2 linked regions of the Massilia litorea genome follow. The protein of the gene in region 2 binds, or shares a complex with, the protein of the main gene of each other region. Links are inferred from orthologs where the notes say so. Each region holds a gene or a part of one and is shown on either strand. Other genes may lie near its edges. The genes, in order: accD and accB.

Region 1 (7,654 bases), 740 kb from region 2 along the record:
GTGTAGCGGTGAAAGCCCATGTTGCCCAGGTTCTGGGCCAGGGTCGCCGAGGCGTGTGGATTGTGGGCCACGTCCAGCACCGTGGTCGGACGGCCGGCCAGCACCTGGAAGCGGCCCGGCAGCTCGACCAGCGCGAGGCCGGTGCGCACTTCCTGGGCGCCGCAGGGCAGCTGCATGCGCAGCGCCTCGAGTGCCGCCAGCGCCGCCGCGGCGTTGAGCAATTGATTGGCGCCGCGCAGGGCCGGATAGGCCAGCGAGTTGCGGCGCTGGGTGCGTCCGCCATAGCTCCACTGCTGCTGGTCGCCCTGGTAGTTGAAATCGCGCCCGATCAGCCACAGGTCGGCGCCGATGTCGGCCGCGTGCTGGATCAGCGATTGCGGCGCCAGCGGATCGCTGCAGATCGCCGTCTTGCCGGCGCGGAAAATACCGGCCTTCTCGAAACCGATTTCCTCGCGCGTGTCGCCCAGCCAGGCCGCGTGGTCGATGTCGATGCTGGTGACGATGGAGACGTCGGCGTCGATCACGTTCACGGCGTCCAGGCGCCCGCCCAGGCCTACTTCAAGGATTGCCACGTCCACGCCGGCTTTCGAGATCAGGTGCATGATCGCCAGGGTCGTGAATTCGAAATAGGTCAGGTCGATGTCGCCGCGCGCGTCTTCCACGAAGCCGAAGGCCTCGACCAGCACGGCGTCGCTCGCCATCTCGCCATTGATGCGGGCGCGCTCGTTAAAGTCCAGGAAGTGCGGCTTGATGTAGAGGCCGACGCGGTAGCCGGCATGCAGCAGGACCGATTCCAGCATCGCGCAGGTGGAACCCTTGCCGTTGGTGCCGGCCACCATGATGACGGGACAGCCGAACTGCAGGTTCATGCGCTCCTTGACGGCGCGGACGCGGTCCAGGCCCATGTCGATATGGGTTTCGGCGTGGCGCGTTTCGAGGAGCGCCAGCCACGCGGGCAAGGTGGTGGGAAGCATGGGCATTAAAAAAATTCAGTACGTTGAAACGAAAACCGGCGACCTGAATCAGATCGCCGGTAGGAAACCTTATGCGGCGCGCTGGCCGGTCAAGCGACGACGTCGGCCGGCTGGTTCTGCAGCAAGGCCAGCAGGCGGGCGATTTCTTCGCGCATCTTGCGGCGGTCGACGATCATGTCGACGGCGCCCTTTTGCACCAGGAATTCGGCGCGCTGGAAACCTTCCGGCAGCTTTTCGCGCACGGTGTTCTCGATCACGCGCGGGCCGGCAAAACCGATCAGCGCTTTCGGCTCGGCGATCACGACGTCGCCCATGAAGGCGAAGGAAGCGGACACGCCGCCCATGGTCGGATCGGTCAGCACGCTGATGAACGGCAGTTTCTTTTCCGACAGCTTGGTCAGCATGGCGGTGGTCTTGGCCATCTGCAGCAGCGACAGCAGGCCTTCCTGCATGCGGGCGCCGCCGGTGGCGGTGATGCAGATGAACGGCACTTTCTGTTCGAGGGCGATCTGGGCGCCGCGGACGAAACGCTCGCCGACGACGGAACCCATCGAGCCGCCCATGAATTCGAATTCGAAGCAGGCCACGACGACCGGCAAACTCATGATCGAGCCGCCCTGCACGATCAGCGCATCGGTTTCCCCGGTGGCTTCCATCGCTTGCTTGAGTCGGTCAGGATACTTCTTGCTGTCCTTGAACTTCAGGGTATCGACCGGCAGGGCTTCCTGGCCGATCTCGTAGCGGCCGCCTTCGTCGAGCAGGCCGTCAAGGCGCTCGCGCGCACGGATGCGCATGTGGTGGTCGCACTTCGGGCAGACGTGCAGGTTCGACTCGAGGTCGGCGCGGTACAGCACCGCTTCGCACGACGGGCACTTGACCCACAGGCCCTCGGGCATGGTTTTGCGATTGGCGGCATCGGAGCGCTGGATTCGGGGGGGCAGCAGTTTTTCCAACCAACTCATGTTCTCTCCTTTGCGGCAATTCTTGAATGGGGCGTAGTGTAGCCGCTAGCGCCGGGCTTGTCACCGCTTGCCTGTCTGTCAATTCTTGGCAACCGATTCCGGCGCGCGTGGCATGTTATACACCATGCGTCGAACAGGGTGAGCACGAATCCCGGCAGAACTGGAGCCCCGGCATCACGGCCCACCCTGCCGGCATCAACTGTCGAGCGCGGTGCGGATCCCGGCCACGAAGGCCTGTACCGCCGGCACGGCAGCCTCGGGACCCACGTTTTCGATCTCCTGGATGATGCGGCTGCCGATCACGACCGCGTCCGCCACCGAGGCCACCGCCTTCGCCGTCTGCGCGTCGCGGATGCCGAAACCGACGCCGATCGGCAGGCTGACGTGCTCGCGGATCGCGGCCACGCGGCGCGCCACGTCCTCGGTATCGATGCTGCCGGCGCCGGTGACGCCCTTCAGGGACACGTAATAGCTGAAGCCGCTGCCGTAGCGCGCCACCTGCCTGATGCGCTCCTGCGTGGACGTCGGCGCCAGCAGGAAGATCAGGTCGAGGTCGTTGGCGCGCATGGCGTCGGCAAAGGCTTCGCACTCTTCCGGCGGGTAGTCGACGACGATGGCGCCGTCGGCACCCGCTTCTTTCGCCTTGAGGATGAAGTTATCCGGGCCGATGCGTTCGATCGGATTGGCGTAGCCCATCAGCACCACCGGGGTGCTTGGATCGCTTTCGCGGAACTGGCGCACGTAATTGAAGACGTCGTTCAGGCCGATGCCGAATTTCAGGGCGCGCTCGCAGGCGCGCTGGATGACCGGGCCTTCGGCCATCGGGTCGGAAAACGGCACGCCCAGTTCCAAAATGTCGGCCCCGCCCGCCACCAGGGCGTGCATCAGCGGGACGGTGAGGTCGGGGCCGGGGTCGCCGGCGGTGATGAAGGTGACGAGGCCGGTCTTGTTTTGTTCGCGCAGGGCGGCGAAGGTACTTGCAATTCGGGACATGCTTTTACTTTCTTTGAAGTTTTCGGGTGGAATGCAGGGGCTCTGGCCGGATCAGCCGAAATCGAGCCCCATGCGTTGCGCCACCGTGTGCATGTCCTTGTCGCCCCGTCCCGACAGATTCACCAGGATCAGCTTGTCCTTCGGCAGCGTCGCCGCCAGCTTGAACGCGTAGGCGATCGCGTGCGAGGATTCCAGGGCCGGAATGATGCCCTCGATGCGGCAGCAGTCGTGGAAGGCCGCCAGCGCCTCGTCGTCCGTGATCGACACGTATTCGGCGCGCGCCGAATCCTTCAGCCAGGCGTGTTCCGGACCGACGCCCGGATAATCCAGGCCGGCCGAGACCGAGTGGGTCTCGATGATCTGGCCGTTGGCATCCTGCAGCAGATAAGTGCGGTTGCCGTGCAGCACGCCCGGGAAGCCGGCCGTCAGCGAGGCCGAGTGCTTGCCCGAATCGAGCCCCTCGCCCGCCGCCTCGACGCCGACCAGTTTCACATTGGTTTCGTCGATGTAGGGATAGAAAATGCCCATCGCGTTCGAGCCGCCGCCGATGCAGGCGACCACGTAGTCCGGCTGGCGGCCCGTCATTTCCGGCATCTGGATGCGGCATTCCTCGCCGATTACCGACTGGAAATCGCGCACCATCATCGGATACGGGTGCGGGCCGGCCACGGTGCCGATGATGTAGAAGGTATTTTCGATGTTGGTGACCCAGTCGCGCATCGCTTCGTTGAGCGCGTCCTTCAGGGTCTTGCTGCCGGACTCGACCGGAACGACGGTCGCGCCCAGCAGCTTCATCCGATATACGTTCTGGGCCTGGCGCTTGACGTCCTCGGCGCCCATGTAGACCACGCATTCGAGGCCGAAGCGGGCGCAGATGGTGGCGGTTGCGACGCCGTGCTGGCCGGCGCCGGTCTCGGCGATGATGCGCGGCTTGCCCATCCGGCGCGCCAGCAGGGCCTGGCCGATCACGTTGTTGATTTTATGGGCGCCGGTGTGGTTCAGGTCTTCGCGCTTGAAGAAGACCTGCGCGCCGCCGGCCAGTTCCGACCAGCGCCTGGCGTGATAGACGGGCGAAGGACGGCCGACGAAGTGGGCCAGCTCGTAGCGGAATTCTTCGAGGAATTCGGGGTCCTGCGAATAACGGGCGTAGGCCTCGTTCAGTTCGGCCAATGCGTGGGTCAGCGTCTCGGCGACGAAACTGCCGCCGTAGGGGCCGAAATGGCCCTTGGCATCGGGGAATTGGTAGTCGGTGGTCTGGAACAGGGCGTTGACCGACCGTTCAAGGGTGGCTTCCTGGCTCTCCAGGGCTGCTTCCTGTACTGCTTTCATGGGGGTGCTCGCTTTCAATGGTGGCATCGGCTGCCCGCACCGCGGCGATGAAATCCGCGATCTTGCGGGCGTCCTTGATCCCCTTGGATGCCTCGACACCACTGCTGATGTCGACGGCCCAGGGGCGTACGCGTGCGACTGCGTCAGTCGCGTTTTGCACGCTCAAGCCACCACTCAAAACGACCCGAGGCGCGAGCTCTTTTGGGATAAGAGACCAATCGAAGACCTTTCCAGCACCGCCGTAGGCATCCACATAGGTATCGAGCAGAAGGCCCGAGAACCAGGGACTGGCGGCGCGGTATGCGAGTTCGCATTCTAGCAAATCGGCAGGGGCCGTGTCCGGCCTGACGCGGTAGGCGTGGACGAAAGGCCGCTTCACCGCGTCGGCGACGCGCGCACACTCTTCCATTGTTTCGTCGCCGTGGAACTGCAGCAGCGCCACCGGTGCCGCGTCCACGACCGCCCGCACCTCCTCCAGGCCGGCGTTCACGAACAGCGCGACCGAGCTGACATAGGGCGGCAACCCGGCGGCAAGCGCGGCGAACCGTTCGGGCGTGACGTAGCGCGGGCTCTTCGGGTAGAAGACGAAGCCGAGGGCGTCGGCGCCGCTGGCAACGGCAGCGCGCAGGTCTTCCTCGCGGGTGATGCCGCAGATCTTGATTCGGGTACGGTGCATGTGCGTAAAACCTTAGAGCCAGGGGAGCGGAGAGAGCTGCTCCTGCGGCAATCCCCACTTCGGATCGTAATCGATTTTCGCGAAATACAGGCCGTCGGGCATGAAGGTCGGCGCCGCAGCGTCGCGGTTGCGGGCGGCCAGCACCTCGGCCATCCAGTCCGGCTCGTTGCGGCCGATGCCGACATAGATCAGCGCACCCACCAGGTTGCGCACCATGTGGTGCAGGAAGGCACTGGCGCGCACGGTGAAGACGATGATGTCGCCGCGCCGCTCGATCCGGATTTCCTGCATGTCCTTGACCGGCGTATTCGCCTGGCAGCCGGAAGCGCGGAAAGACGAAAAATCGTGCAGGCCGATCAGGTGGCGCGCGGCGGCCTGCATGCGCTCGACGTCGATCGGGCGAAACACCCAGCCGGCGCGGCCGGCCAGCAGCGAGGACGGATTCGGGTTGTTGTACAGGACGTAATGATAGGTGCGCGAGCGTGCCGAATAGCGCGCGTGGAACTCCTGGCCATCTGGGCCAGGCGCGACTTCGGCGGCCCAGCGCACGGACACCGAATCGGGCAGGAAGGTATTCGTGCCGCGCACCCAGCTTTGCATCGGTCGGTCGAGTTCGGTGTCGAAGTGCACGACCTGCTCGACCGCGTGGACGCCGGCGTCGGTGCGGCCGGCGCAGGTGGTGGACAGCTTGGTGCGGGCAAACTTCTCCAGGGCGATCTCGAGCGCATCCTGGATGGTGTCACGGCTCGGCTGTTTCTGGTATCCATTCCAGCCGGTGCCGACGTACTGGAGTCCGAGTGCGATGCGCCTCACGCCAACTGTGCGCGCATCGTGCTGGCGCGGCTGGACTGTTCGACGTTGCCGCCCTTGATGACTTCGTCGAGCAATTCGCGCGCACCTTCCTTGTCGCCGATCTCCTGGTAGGCGATCGCGAGGTCCAGCTTGGTTTCCATTTCCATTTGCGCGGCGGTCAGTTCCATCGGGGCATGATCGACCGGGCTTGCGGCCGGCGCTTCAGGCTCGGTCAGGGTGAAATCGTTGGCCGGCAGGTCGAGGTCGAGGCCCGACATGTCGAAGCGCGGCACCGGGGTGCCCGGGTTCGGGATCGCCGGCACGTCGGTCATGGCGAACGGATCGTCCTGCGGCGCTGCCGGAGCGGCGGGCTGGCCGAAGTCCATCATGTCAAGGTCGAACAGCGGGTCCTTGGCCGCTTCGGGCGCGGCGGCAAACTCCTGCGCTGCCGGCGCGGCCGGCGGCGTCAGGTCGAGGTCGGTCGAGCCGAAATCGAAGACCGGCTCCTGGCGCTCGCCTACCGGGGTCACCGGGGCGGACGGGTTGGCATCGAGCATGCCGAAGTCCATGGCGTCGAGGTCGAACAAGGGATCCTTCAGGTCCGAGGCCGGTGGCGTGCCTGGCGCTTCCGGCAGCGGCGGCAATTCAAACTCGCGTGCCAGCTGCGCCATGTCGATGTCGGTGTTGGGGCCGTTCTTGCTGAGGTCGAGCACGAAGGCGTCGTCCTCGTCCACCGCGGCCGTAGCAGTCTGTGCAGTGGCCGGGGCGTCGAAATCCATGTCGAAGGCCAGGTCGTCCAGGCTCTCGCCCGTCACGGCCGGGGTGCCCGCTGGGGGATCGAGCGGCGCGAACGGTTCCATGTCGAACTGCAGGTCGGGCACGGCGGTAGCGTCGTCGTGCACCGCGTTGTCGGTGCCGGTGGCGGCGACCGGCTCGAAACTCAGGCCGCCGAGGTCGAAGTCGAGCAAATTGTCTTCCGCCTTGGCGGCAGCCGGGGACGTCTCAGCCAGTTGCGGCAGCGCGGTGGCATCGTTGTCGAGGCCGAAGCTGTCGAGGTTGAAGCCGGTGTCGAGCGGCGCGCCGGTGACGGCGTCCACGGTCGCGTCCGGTTCGATGATCTCGGAGGCGTCGCCGCGGTTGCGGAAGGCTTGCTCGAGCTGCTGGGACAGCATGGTCTGCGGACCGGCGTCGTCGGCAACGATTGTGGAGCTCGAGCCTGCGGCTGCCAGGCCTGCGCCGGCCACGGCGGCACCGGCGCCGACCACAGCGGCCGCCGCGCCCTGGGCGTACATCGGGTTGTTCGGATCGAGCGTATGGCCGAGCGCGGCGGCTTGCGCCCACTCGTCGCCCTTGCCGCCCGTCAGGCTGTAGAGCTCGGTAGCCTGGGTCTCGAAGGCGCGCACGTCCTTGCGTGCCGCGTAGATCTCGAGCAGCTTCAGGCGCACCGGATGGCGGTACGGATCGTTGCGCAGCGCTTCCTTGAGGATGTCCTCGGCCTGGGTGTCGAAGTTATAGGCCAGATACAGCTCGGCTTCGGCCAATGGGTCCACTTCATTCGTGTCGAGCTGGCTGGCCGAGGGCGCGAAGCTGGAATTGAAGACGCTGTCGTGGGTATCGACGCTCTGCCCGCCCGTCTGCGCAAACATCGCCTGCGCCGGCTGGGCCGCGCTGCCGAGGATGGTCGGCGTGTCGGACACGGTCTGGACGACCACCTTCTGCTTGCGGCGCTGCGAGATGCCGAGCGCGGCCAGCAGCAGCACGGCGGCGCCCGCACCCAGGTACAGGATGTTGTCCATCAGCGTGTCGGCGAGGCTGGTCTCGGCCGGTGCCGGCGGGGTCACCGCTTTCGGCGCGGTCCTGATCTTCGGTGCCGGCTTCGGCGGGGCATCGGCCTGGGCCACGACGGTCGGCGCCGCCGGGACGATCGG
Region 2 (7,473 bases):
CTGCTGCGGCCGATCCGCAAGGTGGTGCCGCCGATCGGCGGGCTGGATTTGTCGGTGCTGGTGGCGGTGCTGCTGCTGCAGATTGCGCTGTATTTGCTGAGGACTGTGGTGCCGATTTGATTGGGTAGTACGGATGTGAAAACGGGCAGCCTGGCTGCCCGTTTTTTTTGTGGCTTCGCTTGAGGTGCGTAACGCGTGGGCTCGGGGAGCCCGGTGAACCCGTCATTGAGGACATTGTCCTCAATGACCCCTACGGTGCGCATCCGCCAACAGTGTATGCCGGCGGTTGTACCCTTTTAATTATTTGAAGCGGTAGCCGAAGGCGGCTTCGAATTTATTGGCGATCTCGGCCGGAGTAAAACTGTGGTTCTGGCCGCCCTGGTGGGCGATCTTGATGGAGCCGAGCAGGCTGGCGATGCGGCCGGTGGTCGGCCAGTCGTAGCCTTGCGCGATGCCGTACAGGAGGCCGGCGCGGTATGCGTCGCCGCAGCCGGTCGGGTCGACCACGGCGGTGGCCGGCACGGCCGGGATGTCGTGGCGCTCGCCGCCGGCGTAGATCTCGGAACCCTTTTCGCCGCGGGTGACGATCAGCGCCTCCAGGCGCGCGGCGATCTGTTCGAGCGAGAGGCCGGTGCGGTCCATCACCATCTCGAATTCGTAGTCGTTCGCGGCCAGGTAGGTGGCCTGCTCGATGAAGGTCAGCAGTTCTTCGCCGCTGAACATCGGCAGCTGCTGGCCCGGGTCGAACATGAAAGGTACGCCCTGGGCGGCGCAGTCGCGCGCGTGCTTGAGCATGCCGTCGCGGCCGTCCGGGGCGATGATCGCCACGCGCAGCGGGCCCTGGTCGGCGACGTTGTTCTCGTGCGAGAACTGCATCGCGCCCGGGTGGAAGGCGTTGATCTGGTTGTTGTCCTGGTCGGCGGTGACGAAGCACTGGGCCGTGTAGGCGTCCTGGATCGTCTTGATGGCGCGCGTCTTGATGCCGAAGTTGCGCAGGCGCTCGAGGTAGTCGGCGCCGTCCTGGCCGAGGGTGGCCATGATCAGGGGCTCGCCGCCGAGCAGCTTGAGGTTATAGGCGATGTTCGCCGAGCAGCCGCCGTATTCGGTGCGCAGGGTCGGTACCAGGAAGGAGACGTTCACGCGGTGCAGCTGGTCGGCCAGCAGGGTCTCGGCGAAACGGCCGTGGTATTGCATGATCTTGTCGAATGCGAGCGATCCGCAGATCAGGGTAGCTTGGGTCATGTGAGGTCCAACGTCAATTCAGGGGTAGAAGACGGCAATGTGGTAGCCGGAAGGTTTCAGGTCCTCCACGCGGAAGTGGAGTTTGATCGCGTGTTCGGCGCGCGGCGCGATGCCGTTCGCGGCCGGGGTGTCGGCGGCAAGATAATCCCTGGGGCCGAATACGCGGCGCACCAGCGGCTTGTCGTTGGCGTCGGTCAGCGCCAGTTCCAGGCTCGGCCAGGCCTGGGCCGTGGTGCCGGCGTTGCGCAGCTCGGTGGTGAAGGAATAGACGCCGCCGCCGAGCGTGGTCAGTTCGCCCGTTTCGATGGCGAGGTTGTCGATCTGGGCCGGCAGTTCGACGCGGCAGCCGAAGACAGCGCAGCCGGAGACGAGGGCCGGTTTCGCGGCCGGGAAGCGGGCGGCGAGGGCGTTGCGGAAGTTCAGTACCCCTTGCGCGAACAGGAGGATCAACAGGGCGATGGCGCCGGCGACCAGCGCGATCTTGCGCGCGCGCCCGTTCTGCTCCTGCTGGCGGCCGCGCTTGACGAACTCCGGCTCGTCGATCTCGGCCGCGCGCAGTTTCGGTTGCGCTTCGATGCGGGTGGGCGTGAGCTTCGAGCGGCGCGCGGCGGCCTTTTCGGCACGCTTGGCGGCCGGCGTGCGCGCAATCGGCGGCACATGGGCGGCGGCGGGCGGCGTGACCACGCTGGCGGTCGATTCGCGCATCAGCAGCGGCGGCGCGTCGTCGGCGGGAACGTTGGCGCGTGGCGCGGGCGCAGCCGGTTCCAGTTCCGGTTCGTGGCCGGGCAGGGGCGCGGCGACCAGTTCTTCGTCGACCGGCAGGCCGAAGGCGGGCTCGATGCGGCCGGCGTGCTGCGGGACGAGCGGCTCAGGCTCCGCTTGCGCTTCGAGGACGGGTTCGGCCGCGTCGTCGGGCTGCGGCGCAAGGGCGGCCGGCTCCGGCGCGGCGGGCGGTGTCGCCTCCGCAACCGGCTCCGGGTTCTTCAACAGCTGCGACCAGGGCGGCATGGCCGGCTGGACGGGCTCCTCGTCGATCACGGGTTCTTCGGCTGCGGACCCGGACGCCTCGACCGCGACCGCTTCGGGCAGGGGCGTTTCCACTTCAGGCGCCGCGGGTGCATCGACTTTCGGCAGGATCCCGAACGGATCGAAGGTATGGTCGAAGTCGAGCGTGTAGACCGGCTGGTCCTCGAAACGCGGCAGCTCGACCGTCATGTCGAGCGGCGCGAGCGCTTCGTCGTCAGCCAGGGACGCCTCCTCAAGGGCAGGCGCAGGCTCGGGTTCGGGTTCGGATATGGGGGCGGGTTCGACGACGGCAGCGGGCGCCGCGTCGGGAGAGGGCAGATCAGGCTTGGCAGCCACCGGCGCCTTGGCCGGCAGCGCATCGAGGTCCACCAGGGTGGCGCTGCCGTCGAAGATCTCCTGGCAGGAGCCGCAACGCACAATGCCCCCACGCAGCTTGAGTTGGTCCGAGGCGACCCGGAACATCGTGCCGCAATGGGGGCATTGGGTGGCAAGCGCCATGCCGGGCTCCTTAACCGTTGGTAGTGGAGCGCGCGGCCGGTACCGTATCCTGGCCGAGCGTCCCGTGAAGGGCAACCCAGCCGTCCTGCTCGGCCCAGACGCCCAGCTTGATGAAAGGTGCGTAGGCGGCGGCCACTTCGTCGGCCTGGCGCGCCAGCACGCCCGAGAGCACCAGCGAACCGCCAGGCGCCACGCGGCCCGACAACATCGGCGCCATCAGCTTCAATGGGCTCGACAGGATGTTGGCCACGACGATGTCGAACTTGCCATTTGCATGGCGCTCGTTCGACGAGGCGGCAAATGCGTCCGGCACGTAGAAATCGATTTCGCAGTTGTTACGCTCGGCATTCGCACGCGCCGATTCGATCGCCTGCGGATCGATGTCGACCCCGGCCACGTCGCCGGCGGCCAGCTTCTTGGCGACCATCGCCAGGATGCCGGAACCGCAGCCGTAGTCCAGGACGCTCTTGCCCGGTGCCGGATGGGCTTCCAGCCACTCCATGCACAGGCGGGTGGTCGGATGGCTGCCGGTGCCAAACGCCAGGCCCGGATCGAGTTCGAGAATGAGCCCGTTCGGGTCCGGCGCTTCGTGCCAGCTCGGCACGACCCAGATGTTGGTGCCGATGTGGATCGGTTCGAATTGCGACTGCGTCAGGCGTACCCAGTCGGCATCGGCCACCGCGCGGGTGGAAAACGCCGGCACGGTAGTGAGCCCGATGGCGGCGGCCGCTTCCGCGACGATGGCCTGTTGGTCAGCGTCGATGTCAGTCAGGGCCACGACACGGCTGTGATCCCAGGCCGCCTCGGTCGGCTCCATGCCAGGTTCGCCGAACAGCGGCTTTTCCTGGTCGGTGCCTTCGTCGGCATCTTCCACCGAAACCGACAGCGCGCCCGCTTCCATCAAGGCGTCGGACAGGCCTTCCGCGTGCTCGCGTGCGATTTCGATGATGACTTCGGTCCAGCTCATGCGTCAGCCTTGTTTTCCGGGGCCACGACCACTTTCGTGTCAGGGCGATTCGCCAGCTTCTGCTCCAGGTAATGGATGTTGGTGCCGCCTTCGATGAAGCGGGCATCGACCATCAGTTCGCGGTGCAGCTGGATGTTGGTCAAAATACCCTCAACCACCATTTCCGACAACGCAATTTGCATGCGGCGGATTGCTTGCTCACGAGTAGCACCGTAGGAAATTACCTTGCCGATCATCGAGTCGTAATGAGGTGGCACATAGTAGCCCGCATACGAGTGCGAATCGACACGGATGCCGGGACCGCCCGGCGGGTGCCAGCCGGTGATGCGGCCAGGGGACGGCGTAAACTTGAATGGGTCTTCCGCATTGATGCGGCATTCGATCGCGTGGCCGGCCAGCATGATGTCGCGCTGGCGGAAGCGCAGCTTCTCGCCGCAGGCGATGCGGATCTGTTCCTGCACGATGTCGATGCCGGTGATCATTTCCGTGACCGGGTGTTCGACCTGGACGCGTGTGTTCATTTCGATGAAATAGAACTCGCCGTTTTCATACAGGAATTCGAAGGTACCGGCGCCGCGGTAGCCGATCTTGCGGCAGGCTTCGGCGCAGCGGTCGCCGATCTTCTCGATCAGCTTGCGCGGGATGCCCGGTGCCGGCGCTTCCTCGATCACCTTCTGGTGGCGGCGCTGCATCGAGCAGTCGCGTTCGCCCAGCCAGACGGCGTTTTTGTGTTCGTCGGCGAGGATCTGGATTTCCACGTGGCGCGGATTCTCCAGGTACTTCTCCATATAGACTTCCGGATTGCCGAAGGCGGTACCGGCTTCGGTCTTGGTCATCGCCACGGCGTTGAGCAGGGCCGCTTCGGTGTGGACCACGCGCATGCCGCGCCCGCCGCCGCCGCCGGCAGCCTTGATGATGACCGGATAGCCAACCTTGCGGGCGGTCTGGATGATTTCCTTCGGATCGTCAGGCAGGGCGCCATCCGAACCCGGCACGCAAGGCACGCCGGCGCGGATCATCGCCTGCTTGGCCGAGACCTTGTCGCCCATCAGGCGGATCGAATCGGAACGCGGGCCGATGAAGACGAAGCCCGATTTTTCCACGCGCTCGGCGAAGTCGGCGTTTTCCGACAGGAAGCCGTAGCCCGGGTGGATCGCTTCGGCGTCCGTCACTTCGGCGGCGCTGATAATCGCCGGCATGTTCAGGTAGCTCAGCGCGGACTGGGCCGGGCCGATGCAGACGGACTCGTCGGCCAGCTTCACATACTTGGCGTCCTTGTCGGCTTCGGAGTGGACGACCACCGTCTTGATGCCCATTTCGCGGCATGCGCGCTGGATACGCAGCGCGATTTCACCACGATTGGCGATAAGAATTTTTTCAAACATGGTTAGCTTCGGAGTGTGAGAGAGCCGGCGTCGTGCGCCGGCCTGGGTTCGGGATCATGCGGCCGGAACGATGTCACGGCCGGGCGGCGCAGCGAAAGCCGAAACTTAGCCGATCACGAACAGTGGCTGGCCGAATTCGACCGGCTGGCCATTTTCCACCAGGATCTTGGTCACCACGCCGGAGACATCGGCGTCGATTTCGTTCAGGAGTTTCATTGCCTCGATGATGCAGAGGGTGTCGCCTTCCTTGATGTTGGTGCCGACTTCGACGAACGCAGCGGCGCCCGGAGCGGACGAACGGTAGAAGGTGCCGACCATCGGCGACTTGACGACGTGACCAGTTTCAACGGCAACGGCCGGTGCTGCAGGCGCGGCCGGGGCAGCAGGAGCGGCGGCTGGGGCGGGCGCCGAATATTGCTGCATGCCGGACGGCATCATGACCATCTGGCCTTGGGGCGCGGCGGACGACTTGACGATGCGAACCTTGCTTTCGCCTTCGGTCACTTCGAGTTCAGCGATGTCCGATTCGGCGACGAGGTCGATCAAAGTCTTGAGTTTACGTAGATCCATGTGAAACCCCTTGGAATTATTGTGGTATTAAGAGAGTAAAACAGCGCGCCAAAAGAGGGCGCAGCCGAAGATGATGCATGAAGTTACTTGAGATTAACGCTATTTGAGCGCGAAGTCGATGGCATACCGGTATCCGTCGATGCCGAGCCCGCAGATGGTGCCGCGGGCCAGCGCCGACAGGTAGGAATGGTGGCGGAATTCTTCGCGCTGATAAATATTTGAGATATGGACCTCAATGAACGGGATCGCCACCGCAGCAAACGCATCGCGCAAGGCCACGCTCGTGTGGGTCAGCCCGCCAGGATTGATGACGATCGCGTCCACGCCTTCGCTACGGGCGGCGTGGATGCGGTCGATCAGCGCACCTTCGTGGTTGCTCTGAAAGCAGGAAAGCGACCCGCCCGCTGCGATGGCCTGGGCCGTCGCAGCGCTTTCGATGTCGGCCAGCGTTGCCGCGCCATACACCGCAGGCTCGCGGGTTCCCAATAAATTCAGGTTGGGACCGTTGAGCAGCAGTAGCTTTTTCGCCATTATTTTGTAGAGTCTATGCTCGAAAGTGACGCATTTTGCCGCCAACGTCAGCTATTGGCAAGCGATAAAATTCTCCGTGGATAACAACCACTTGCGCGGAGATCGGAAAAGAACGACCGTTCGCGAGCTCTACAGTGCCGCGAGGTCGGCCTTCAACTCGTCGAATTTCAGCTTGCCGAGGTAGGTCTTCCTTACCTGGCCGTCCGCGCCGATGAGTACCGTGAAGGGCAGGCCGCCATTCGTATTGCCGAAGGCGCGCGACAGTTCCGTGCCGCCCATGCCGCCTACATACAGCGGGTACTTGATGTTGTGCTTGGCCGCAAATTCGCTCATGGCCGAGGGCGAATCGATGCCGAGGCCGATGACATTGAAGCGCTTGCCGGCCTCTTCGTTGGCGAGGGCCGACAGCTCGGGCATTTCCTGGACGCAGGGTCCGCACCAGGTGGCCCAGAAGTTGACGAGCAGGGGTTTGCCTTTCCACTGCGACAGGGACTGCGGCTTGCCCGACAGGTCGTTCAGGGTTTGCGCATATAAGTGAGTGGAGGCGGTGTGCGCTGGGCCGCCGCCGTCCGGCGTACCGGCCGGGGCGATGCTGGTCGTCAGCGGAGCTGGCACCGGCTTCGTTTTGCTGCCGAACACAACGCCAAGGGCGCAAAAAATCGCTGCCACGGCCGCCACGGCGGCCATCTTTTTATTCTTCATTCGTCCTGTTCCAGGGATTCGTCGGTAGACATCAGGGCGCGCAGGCCGGCCGCGTCGACACGCTGCAGGCGGCCATCGCCCCGGGGTTTCAGTGCGCCGCGCAGATCGTGAAAATCGTAGAGCTCGGCATGCACCGCTTCCTTATGCCACAGGAAGCTCACCGTTTCAACGGGATCGTGTCTGGCGCCCTTGAAGTGGGGCGTTTCCGAGATATCTATATTGACGTTGCGGTTCAACAGATAAATCTCGACCTCTTTCGCGCTGTCGGCGAACAGTTGCAGGTGGATGTCGTCGTGCTCGCCGGCCGTGCCGTTCAGCACGGCCCCCGTCAGGTAAGGGCGGAATTCGGCCAGCGCATCCATCACTTGCAAGGCCGTTTCGCGCAGCGCCTGCAGGCGTTCGGCGTGGGCCGCGCCGCCGAACAGGGTCAAATAGCGCCGTACTTCCTCTTCGATCTCGCCGTTGTCCGGCATCAGGTTCGGCTGGGGCTGGTCCACACCCAGCACTTGCCGGGCGGCCTTTTTGCGTGCCGTGGGGTAGTCGGCGCCGTCT

The links.
Region 1: the proteins of accB (region 2) and accD are in contact, whole or in part, in a solved structure (PDB 8UXZ), measured with the Escherichia coli proteins. The link is inferred for Massilia litorea from one-to-one orthologs.

Annotation. Positions count from the first base shown.
Region 1 is NZ_CP062941.1:2,747,209-2,754,862, reverse strand. What follows is about bases 1-2,977. They hold accD (acetyl-CoA carboxylase, carboxyltransferase subunit beta), read right to left. Parts: upstream 1,937-2,977; coding sequence 1,064-1,936; downstream 1-1,063. Other genes in these bases: trpA (tryptophan synthase subunit alpha), read right to left, coding at 2,132-2,929; folC (bifunctional tetrahydrofolate synthase/dihydrofolate synthase), read right to left, coding at 1-980. Outside these bases: trpB (tryptophan synthase subunit beta), read right to left, coding at 2,981-4,258; LPB04_RS12240 (phosphoribosylanthranilate isomerase), read right to left, coding at 4,209-4,934; tRNA pseudouridine(38-40) synthase TruA, read right to left, coding at 4,947-5,747; LPB04_RS12230 (FimV/HubP family polar landmark protein), read right to left, coding at 5,744-7,654.
Region 2 is NZ_CP062941.1:2,007,571-2,015,043, forward strand. The notes cover bases 3,957-6,752. They hold accB (acetyl-CoA carboxylase biotin carboxyl carrier protein), read right to left. Parts: upstream 5,689-6,752; coding sequence 5,224-5,688; downstream 3,957-5,223. Other genes in these bases: accC (acetyl-CoA carboxylase biotin carboxylase subunit), read right to left, coding at 3,957-5,118; aroQ (type II 3-dehydroquinate dehydratase), read right to left, coding at 5,788-6,219; LPB04_RS08995 (TlpA family protein disulfide reductase), read right to left, coding at 6,349-6,752. Outside these bases: LPB04_RS08960 (YggT family protein), read left to right, coding at 1-120; LPB04_RS08965 (carbohydrate kinase family protein), read right to left, coding at 301-1,242; LPB04_RS08970 (zinc-ribbon and DUF3426 domain-containing protein), read right to left, coding at 1,261-2,766; prmA (50S ribosomal protein L11 methyltransferase), read right to left, coding at 2,777-3,733; more of accC, read right to left, coding at 3,730-3,956; more of LPB04_RS08995, read right to left, coding at 6,753-6,921; LPB04_RS09000 (hypothetical protein), read right to left, coding at 6,918-7,473. UniProt on the Escherichia coli protein: This protein is a component of the acetyl coenzyme A carboxylase complex; first, biotin carboxylase catalyzes the carboxylation of the carrier protein and then the transcarboxylase transfers the carboxyl group to form malonyl-CoA.